2 linked regions of the Youhaiella tibetensis genome follow. The protein of the gene in region 2 binds, or shares a complex with, the protein of the main gene of each other region. Links are inferred from orthologs where the notes say so. Each region holds a gene or a part of one and is shown on either strand. Other genes may lie near its edges. The genes, in order: secA and secY.

Region 1 (3,583 bases), 1.2 Mb from region 2 along the record:
ACAAAGCTCAAAACACTTATCCCCGCGCACCACCCCTCCCGCATACTTTCCCGATCCCTCCGCCAACGGCGAGGCACGGTACGCGGTGCTGCGGCGGCTGGCGTCAGGACTGGGGACGTGAGGAGCTCACGCGTCCCTTGCCCTGCCGCCAGGATCTGGGAGTTGGGGGAAGCCTGGGGGCGCCTGGGCTTACGGCCTAAGTGTGACGTGACCGGCCCGGAGTGCGCTCGCGGGCAACTTGCGTGGACGGGCTTGTAGAAACCCCAAACGCTCAAGGGGCGAGGCGATGCCTCGCATTACCGCTAGCACCCATAGACTTGAGGCAAACCTCGCCCCGAGCCGCCAATGAACCACCCCGAAACCGACCGGAGCGATCCGAGCCGGCGTTTCGGCGCGCCTAAACGAAAAGGGCCGCCCGAAGGCGGCCCCTGATCCTAGTAGGCACCGTGGCAGTGCTTGAATTTCTTGCCCGATCCGCAGGGGCAGGGGGCGTTGCGCGAAACGCCGACCAGCAGCTTGGGATCGATCGGGGCGAGGCCCGCCGCGCCGGCCGCCGCAGCGGCGGTGCGCGGGCGCGTCAGCAGTTCGCCTTCGGCGTCGTTCTCGCCGGTGAAGGGATCGATATGGGTTTCCTCGAGCTGCGACAGGTCGGGCGCCGGAGCCGGCTCGGGAGCGCGGGTCTGGATCTCGACATGGCTGAGCTGGGTGGTGACCAGTTCGCGCAGGTTGGCGAGCATGGCCTGGAAGAGCTCGAAGGCTTCCTGCTTGTATTCGTTGAGCGGGTCGCGCTGGGCGAGGCCACGCCAGCCGACGACCTTGGAAAGGTGGTCGAGCGTCACCAGGTGCTCGCGCCACAGGCCGTCGATCGACTGCAGCAGGATCGACTTTTCGACCTGGCGCATGACGGTGGGGTTGGCCATGCCCGAATCGGCGAGCGACTTGAGGGTGCGCTCTTCCTTGGCGGCGAAGGCGTCGTCAGCGGCCTTGGTGATGCGCTCGCGCACCATCTCGACGTCGATGTCGTCTTCCTCGGCCCAGGCCTTAACCGGCACTTCGATGTTGAGGTAGGTCTTGACGGCCGCCTCGAGCTGCTCGGTGTTCCACTGCTCGGGATAGGAGCGCTCGGGGATGGCCTTGGCGATGATGTCGTCGACCACGTCGTGGCGCATCTCGGTGATGGTGTCCGAGACGTCCTCGCTGTCCATCAGGTCCAGACGCTGCTCGAAGATCACCTTGCGCTGATCGTTCATCACGTCGTCGTACTTGAGGATGTTCTTGCGGATGTCGAAGTTGCGCGCTTCCACGCGCCCCTGCGCCCGCTCGATGGCCTTGGTAACCCAGGGGTGGGTGATGGCTTCGCCCTGCTCGAGACCGAGCTTGGAGAGCATCGAATCCATGCTCTCGACCGGGAAGATGCGCATCAGGTCGTCCTGAAGCGAGAGGAAGAACTTGGAATGGCCCGGGTCGCCCTGGCGGCCGGAGCGGCCACGTAGCTGGTTGTCGATGCGGCGGCTTTCGTGGCGCTCGGTGCCGATCACCATCAGGCCGCCCGCGGCCAGGGCCTTCTGCTTGTCGGCTTCGATCTTGGCCGAGATTTCGGCGATCTTGGCGTCGCGTTCGGCACCTTCCAGGCCCGCGGCCTGCTCGGCCACGCGCATTTCCAGGTTCCCGCCCAGCTTGATGTCGGTGCCGCGGCCGGCCATGTTGGTGGCGATGGTGATGGCGCCCGGCACACCGGCATCGGCCACGATGTGGGCCTCCTGCTCGTGGTAGCGGGCGTTGAGCACCTTCATCTCGCCGACCTTCTTCTGGCGCAGCAGTTCGGCCAGCATTTCGGACTTCTCGATCGAGGTGGTGCCCACCAGCACGGGCTGGCCGCGCTTCTGGCAGTCGATGATGATGTCGGCGATGGCGTCGAACTTCTCGGCCGCCGTGCGATAGATGGCGTCGTCGTCATCCTTGCGTTGCACCGGCACGTTGGTCGGAATCGTGACCACGTCCAGACCATAGATGTCGGCGAATTCGGCCGCCTCGGTCGCTGCCGTACCGGTCATGCCGGCCAGCTTCTTGTAGAGGCGGAAATAGTTCTGGAAGGTGATCGAGGCCAGCGTCTGGTTTTCCGGCTGGATCTTGACGTGTTCCTTGGCTTCCAGGGCCTGGTGCAGGCCTTCCGAATAGCGGCGGCCCGGCATCATGCGGCCGGTGAACTCGTCGATGATCACCACTTCGTCGTTGCGGACGATGTAGTCTTTGTCGCGCTGGAACATCTTGTGGGCGCGCAGGGCCGAATTGAGGTGATGGACCAGCGCCACGTTTTCCAGGTCATAGAGCGACTCGCTCTTGAGCAGGCCTTCGGCGGCCAGGCGCTCCTCGAGCTTTTCGATGCCCTGGTCCGTGAAGGTGACGGCGCGCTGCTTCTCGTCGAGATCGAAATCGCCTTCCCCGATGATCGGGATGATGGCGTCGACCTTGGTGTAGAGGTCGGAGCGATCTTCGGAGGGGCCCGAAATGATGAGCGGGGTGCGCGCCTCGTCGATCAGGATCGAGTCCACTTCGTCCACGATCGCGAAGGCATGGCCGCGCTGCACCATCTGGGCGCGCGAATACTTCATGTTGTCGCGAAGGTAGTCGAAGCCGAATTCGTTGTTGGTGCCGTAGGTGACGTCGGCGGCGTAGGCGGCCTTGCGCTGCTCGTCGGAGAGGTCGTGGATGATGATGCCGAAGGTGAGGCCGAGGAACTTGTAGACCTGGCCCATCCACTCGGCGTCGCGCTTGGCGAGGTAGTCGTTGACCGTCACCACGTGCACGCCGTTGCCGGTGAGCGCATTGAGGTAGACGGGAAGCGTGGCCACCAGCGTCTTGCCTTCACCGGTACGCATTTCGGCGATCGAGCGTTCGTTGAGAACCATGCCGCCGATGAGCTGTACGTCGAAGTGGCGCATGCCAAGCGCGCGCTTGGAGGCTTCGCGGACGGTGGCGAAGGCGGGAACCAGCAGGTCGTCGAGCTTGGTGCCGTTGGCCAGTTGCTGGCGGAACTCGGCGGTGCGGGCGCGCAGCTGCTCGTCGGTGAGCTTGGAAAGTTCAGGCTCGAGCGCATTGATCGCATCGACGCGGCCCTGAAAGCGCTTGACGTGCCGATCATTTGCGGAGCCGAAGATCCGCTTGAGCGCAGCAATCACCATTGCTCTTGATCCTTTAACTGATGTGCGGCGGTTGCGTCGCAGTGTTCGTTGCGGGCCATTAAGGCCCCAGGTTTCCGCCCCGTCCAGGCTCCATAGAAGCGTCGAGACATGTAAGAGCGGGGCTTTGTCTTGTCAACTTGGCCAAAATGGGCCAAACCAAGCGCCTTCGCGCCGTCGAGGGCCGCGCGCGGCTCAAGGAGACTGTATTGATTATGACCGACCGCACCCCTTCCCGTGCCGTCTCGCCGATCGCCCGACTGGGCGGGGTGCTGATGCTCGGAACTGCCTTGATTTTCGCGCCCATGAGCGCGATGGCGCAGGACGCCGCCGCCAATGCCGCGGCCACCGCCCAGCCTGCAGCGCCGACCCCCGACACGGTGGTTGCCAAGGTGGGTGACGAC
Region 2 (3,208 bases):
ATCGCCTTCCACGACGTAGTCGCGGTCGATGGTCTCACGGATCTGGATCACTTCGGCGTCGGTCAGTTCATTGACGCGACGCTCGGCCGGAATACCGACCTTCTCGATGATCTCTTCGGCCTTCTTCGGGCCAATCCCGTGAATGTACTGAAGCGCGATGAGTACGCGCTTATTCGTCGGGATATTGACGCCAGCAATACGAGCCACGTCTGCTCTCCTTCAATCAACGCGGGATTTTACCCGCGCCGTTCAACAACAAGGGACCGGCTTTCGCTCCCCCAACCCAAACTGAGGAACCGAATCCAGTCCAATAATCCATGAGACTGGGCGGTTCTTTAAGGATTTGTCGCACCCGAGTCAACAGGCCGACATCATTCCATTCTCGCTAGTTCTCGACTGCCCGTCGAATCGCCTGCGTGACGTCCTCTACGGGAGCCATGCCATCGACCGTCTTGAGCAGTCCCTTGCCCCGGTAGAACTCCACCAGGGGCGCTGTCTGCTCGCGATAGACGTTCAGACGGTTACGCAACACTTCTTCGTTATCGTCCGCGCGGGTCACGCCCGTGGCGGCGGCGCTTTCGCGCGCCCGGTTGACGATCCGGGCAATGAGGACTTCCGGCTCGGCCTTGATCTCGACCACCGCGTTAAGATGCATGCCCTTCTCGGTCAGCATCCCTTCGAGGGCCTCGGCCTGCGGAATGGTCCGCGGGAAACCGTCGAGCACGAAACCGGGCTTGCAGTCTTCCGCGTCCAGGCGCTCCGAGACGATGCCGTTGACGATCTCGTCCGAGACCAGATCGCCACGATCCATCACTTCCTTGGCGGCCAGACCCAGGGGGGTCTTGTTGGCGATCGCCGAGCGAAGGATGTCGCCAGTCGAGAGCTGGGGGATGCCGTAAGTGTCCACAAGGACCTTTGCCTGCGTCCCCTTCCCCGCTCCCGGCGGGCCCAGAAGTATCAACCTCATCGACGCTTGCCCCCAAGCCGCGATTTCTTGACCAGCCCCTCATACTGCTGGGCGATGAGATGGCTCTGGATCTGAGAGATCGTATCCAGGGTCACCGTGACCATGATCAGGAGCGAAGTACCGCCGATGAACTGGCTCACATTGAGCTGGCTGTGAATGAGCTCGGGAATGAGCGCGATCACGGTCAGATAGAGAGCACCGATCACGGTAATGCGCGTGAGCACGTAGTCGATGTACTGAGCGGTCCTCTCGCCCGGACGGATGCCCGGAATGAACCCACCCGACCGCTTCAGGTTATCCGCGGTATCCTGCGGATTGAAGACGATGGCCGTGTAGAAGAACGAGAAGAAGATGATCAGCGCAGCGAACAGGATCAGGTAGAGCGGCTGTCCGCGACCAAGCAGGGCCGCCGTCACCTGGAGCCACTGCGGCGCATTACCCTGGGCGGCGAAGCCCGCGATCGTGGCCGGCAGCAGCAGCAGCGACGAGCCGAAGATCACCGGGATAACACCCGAGGTATTGAGCTTGAGCGGCAGGTGCGAGGTATCGCCCTGGAACATCTTGTTGCCCACCTGGCGCTTCGGATACTGGATCAGAAGTCGTCGCTGGGCGCGCTCGAAGAAGACGATGACGCCGATCACGACGATGGCGAGCACCAGAATCCCCAGACCCGCGAAGGTCGAGAGCGCGCCCTGGCGGGTCAGCTCGAGGGTCTGGACGATCGTCGTGGGCAGGTTCGCAACGATACCGGCGAAGATGATCAGCGAGATGCCGTTGCCGACGCCGCGCGAAGTGATCTGCTCGCCCAGCCACATCAGGAACATCGTGCCACCGACGAGGGTGATCACGGTCGAAATGCGGAAGAACCAGCCGGGGTTGAGAACCACGCCCTGGCTCGCTTCCAGGCCGACCGCGATGCCGTACGCTTGCACGGCGCAGAAGACCACGGCGAGGTAGCGCGTGTACTGGTTGATCTTGCGCCGTCCGCTCTCACCTTCCTTCTTGAGCGCCTCGAGGCGCGGAGAAGCGGTGGTGATCACCTGCACCACGATCGAGGCCGTGATGTAGGGAATGAGGTTCAGCGCAAAAATCGCCATGCGGTGCACAGCACCACCGGCGAAAAGATCGAGCATGCCGAAAATGCCCTGCTGAGAGCTCTGGAAGCTCTGAGCAAAGGCGGACGGATCGATACCGGGAACCGGAATATAGGTGCCCAGACGATAGACGAGCAGCGCGCCCAGTGTGAACCAGATGCGCTGCTGAAGGGCCTTCGCCTTGGCGAAGGTCGCGAAATTGAGATTTTTAGCCAGTTGCTCGGCTGCGGACGCCATAATCGCTCCCCAAACTAAGGGCCGGAGCCCTTAGGCTTCAGCCGTCGCTTTTGCCTCAGGGATATCGACCTTGCCACCCGCAGCTTCAATAGCGGCGACAGCGCCGGCCGAAGCGTGAGCAACCTTGAAGGTAACCTTCTTGGCGGTGAATTCACCCGAAGCGACCAGGCGCACGCCGTCCTTGGCGCGACGCACGACGCCGGCGGCCACCAGGGCTGCTTCGTCGATCACGTTCTTGGCGTCGAGCTTGCCGGCATCGATCGCCACCTGGATGCGGTCCAGACGCACGACGTTCCACTTCTTGGGATTGTGCGAATTGAAACCACGCTTGGGCATACGCATGTGAAGGGGCATCTGGCCGCCTTCGAAACCATTGATGGCAACGCCCGAACGCGCGGTCTGGCCCTTGCCGCCACGACCACCGGTCTTGCCCTTGCCCGATCCGATACCGCGTCCAATACGGACACGGGTCTTGGAGGAACCCTCGTTGTCGCGGAGTTCGTTCAAACGCGCCATTTGCGTCACCTGTTCCTGAGAGCGCGTTCTACGAGGAACGTGCTGCAATCAAATAGTGGTCGGACCGGCCGAAGCCGGTCCGCTTTATCTTACTTACCGTCGACCACGCGGACGAGGTGCGGGAGCTTGGCGATCATGCCACGAACTTCCGGCGTGTCCTTGAGCGTGGACTGCTTGCGGATCTTGTTCAGCCCGAGACCGATCAGGGTCGCGCGCTGGGTCTTCTCGCGGCGGATCGGGCTACCGATCTGCTCAATGGTCACAGTCTTGTCGGCCATGTCTCTTCTCCGTTCCGAGCGCTGCGCTCAGATCAAGCTTCGGCAGCAGTCTCGCCACGGCGAGCCTGCAGTTCCGAAACCTTCAGGCCACGGCGAGCCGCAACCGAACGCGGGCT

The links.
Region 1: the proteins of secY (region 2) and secA are in contact, whole or in part, in a crystal structure (PDB 3DIN), measured with the Thermotoga maritima proteins. The link is inferred for Youhaiella tibetensis from one-to-one orthologs. Residues at the interface, in WP_004081795.1 of Thermotoga maritima: Glu108, Gly109, Glu110, Glu111, Ala236, Glu237, Arg238, Arg239, Ile240, Thr241, Ile242, Gln243, Tyr244, Ala245, Arg246, Arg247, Val248, Thr249, Gly250, Arg251, Arg252, Val253, Tyr254, Gly256, Ala257, Ser258, Thr259, Tyr260, Leu261, Pro262; in WP_004082002.1 of Thermotoga maritima: Glu261, Ala262, Arg263, Lys300, Ala301, Arg302, Thr303, Ile304, Ile305, Leu323, Tyr324, Asp325, Pro326, Val329, Ser330, Tyr333, Ile336, Lys340, Phe345, Val349, Glu363, Phe364, Tyr374, Ser375, Gly376, Gly377, Glu393, Ile395, Thr482, Ser483.

Annotation. Positions count from the first base shown.
Region 1 is NZ_CP041690.1:3,892,920-3,896,502, reverse strand. Bases 235-3,502 are described here. They hold secA (preprotein translocase subunit SecA), read right to left. Parts: upstream 3,183-3,502; coding sequence 435-3,182; downstream 235-434. Other genes in these bases: FNA67_RS19035 (peptidylprolyl isomerase), read left to right, coding at 3,395-3,502. Outside these bases: more of FNA67_RS19035, read left to right, coding at 3,503-3,583. UniProt on the Escherichia coli protein: Required for protein export, interacts with the SecYEG preprotein conducting channel.
Region 2 is NZ_CP041690.1:2,736,160-2,739,367, forward strand. What follows is about bases 132-3,024. They hold secY (preprotein translocase subunit SecY), read right to left. Parts: upstream 2,299-3,024; coding sequence 964-2,298; downstream 132-963. Other genes in these bases: rpsM (30S ribosomal protein S13), read right to left, coding at 132-207; FNA67_RS13235 (adenylate kinase), read right to left, coding at 386-967; rplO (50S ribosomal protein L15), read right to left, coding at 2,329-2,814; rpmD (50S ribosomal protein L30), read right to left, coding at 2,904-3,024. Outside these bases: more of rpsM, read right to left, coding at 1-131; more of rpmD, read right to left, coding at 3,025-3,092; rpsE (30S ribosomal protein S5), read right to left, coding at 3,125-3,208. UniProt on the Escherichia coli protein: The central subunit of the protein translocation channel SecYEG. Consists of two halves formed by TMs 1-5 and 6-10.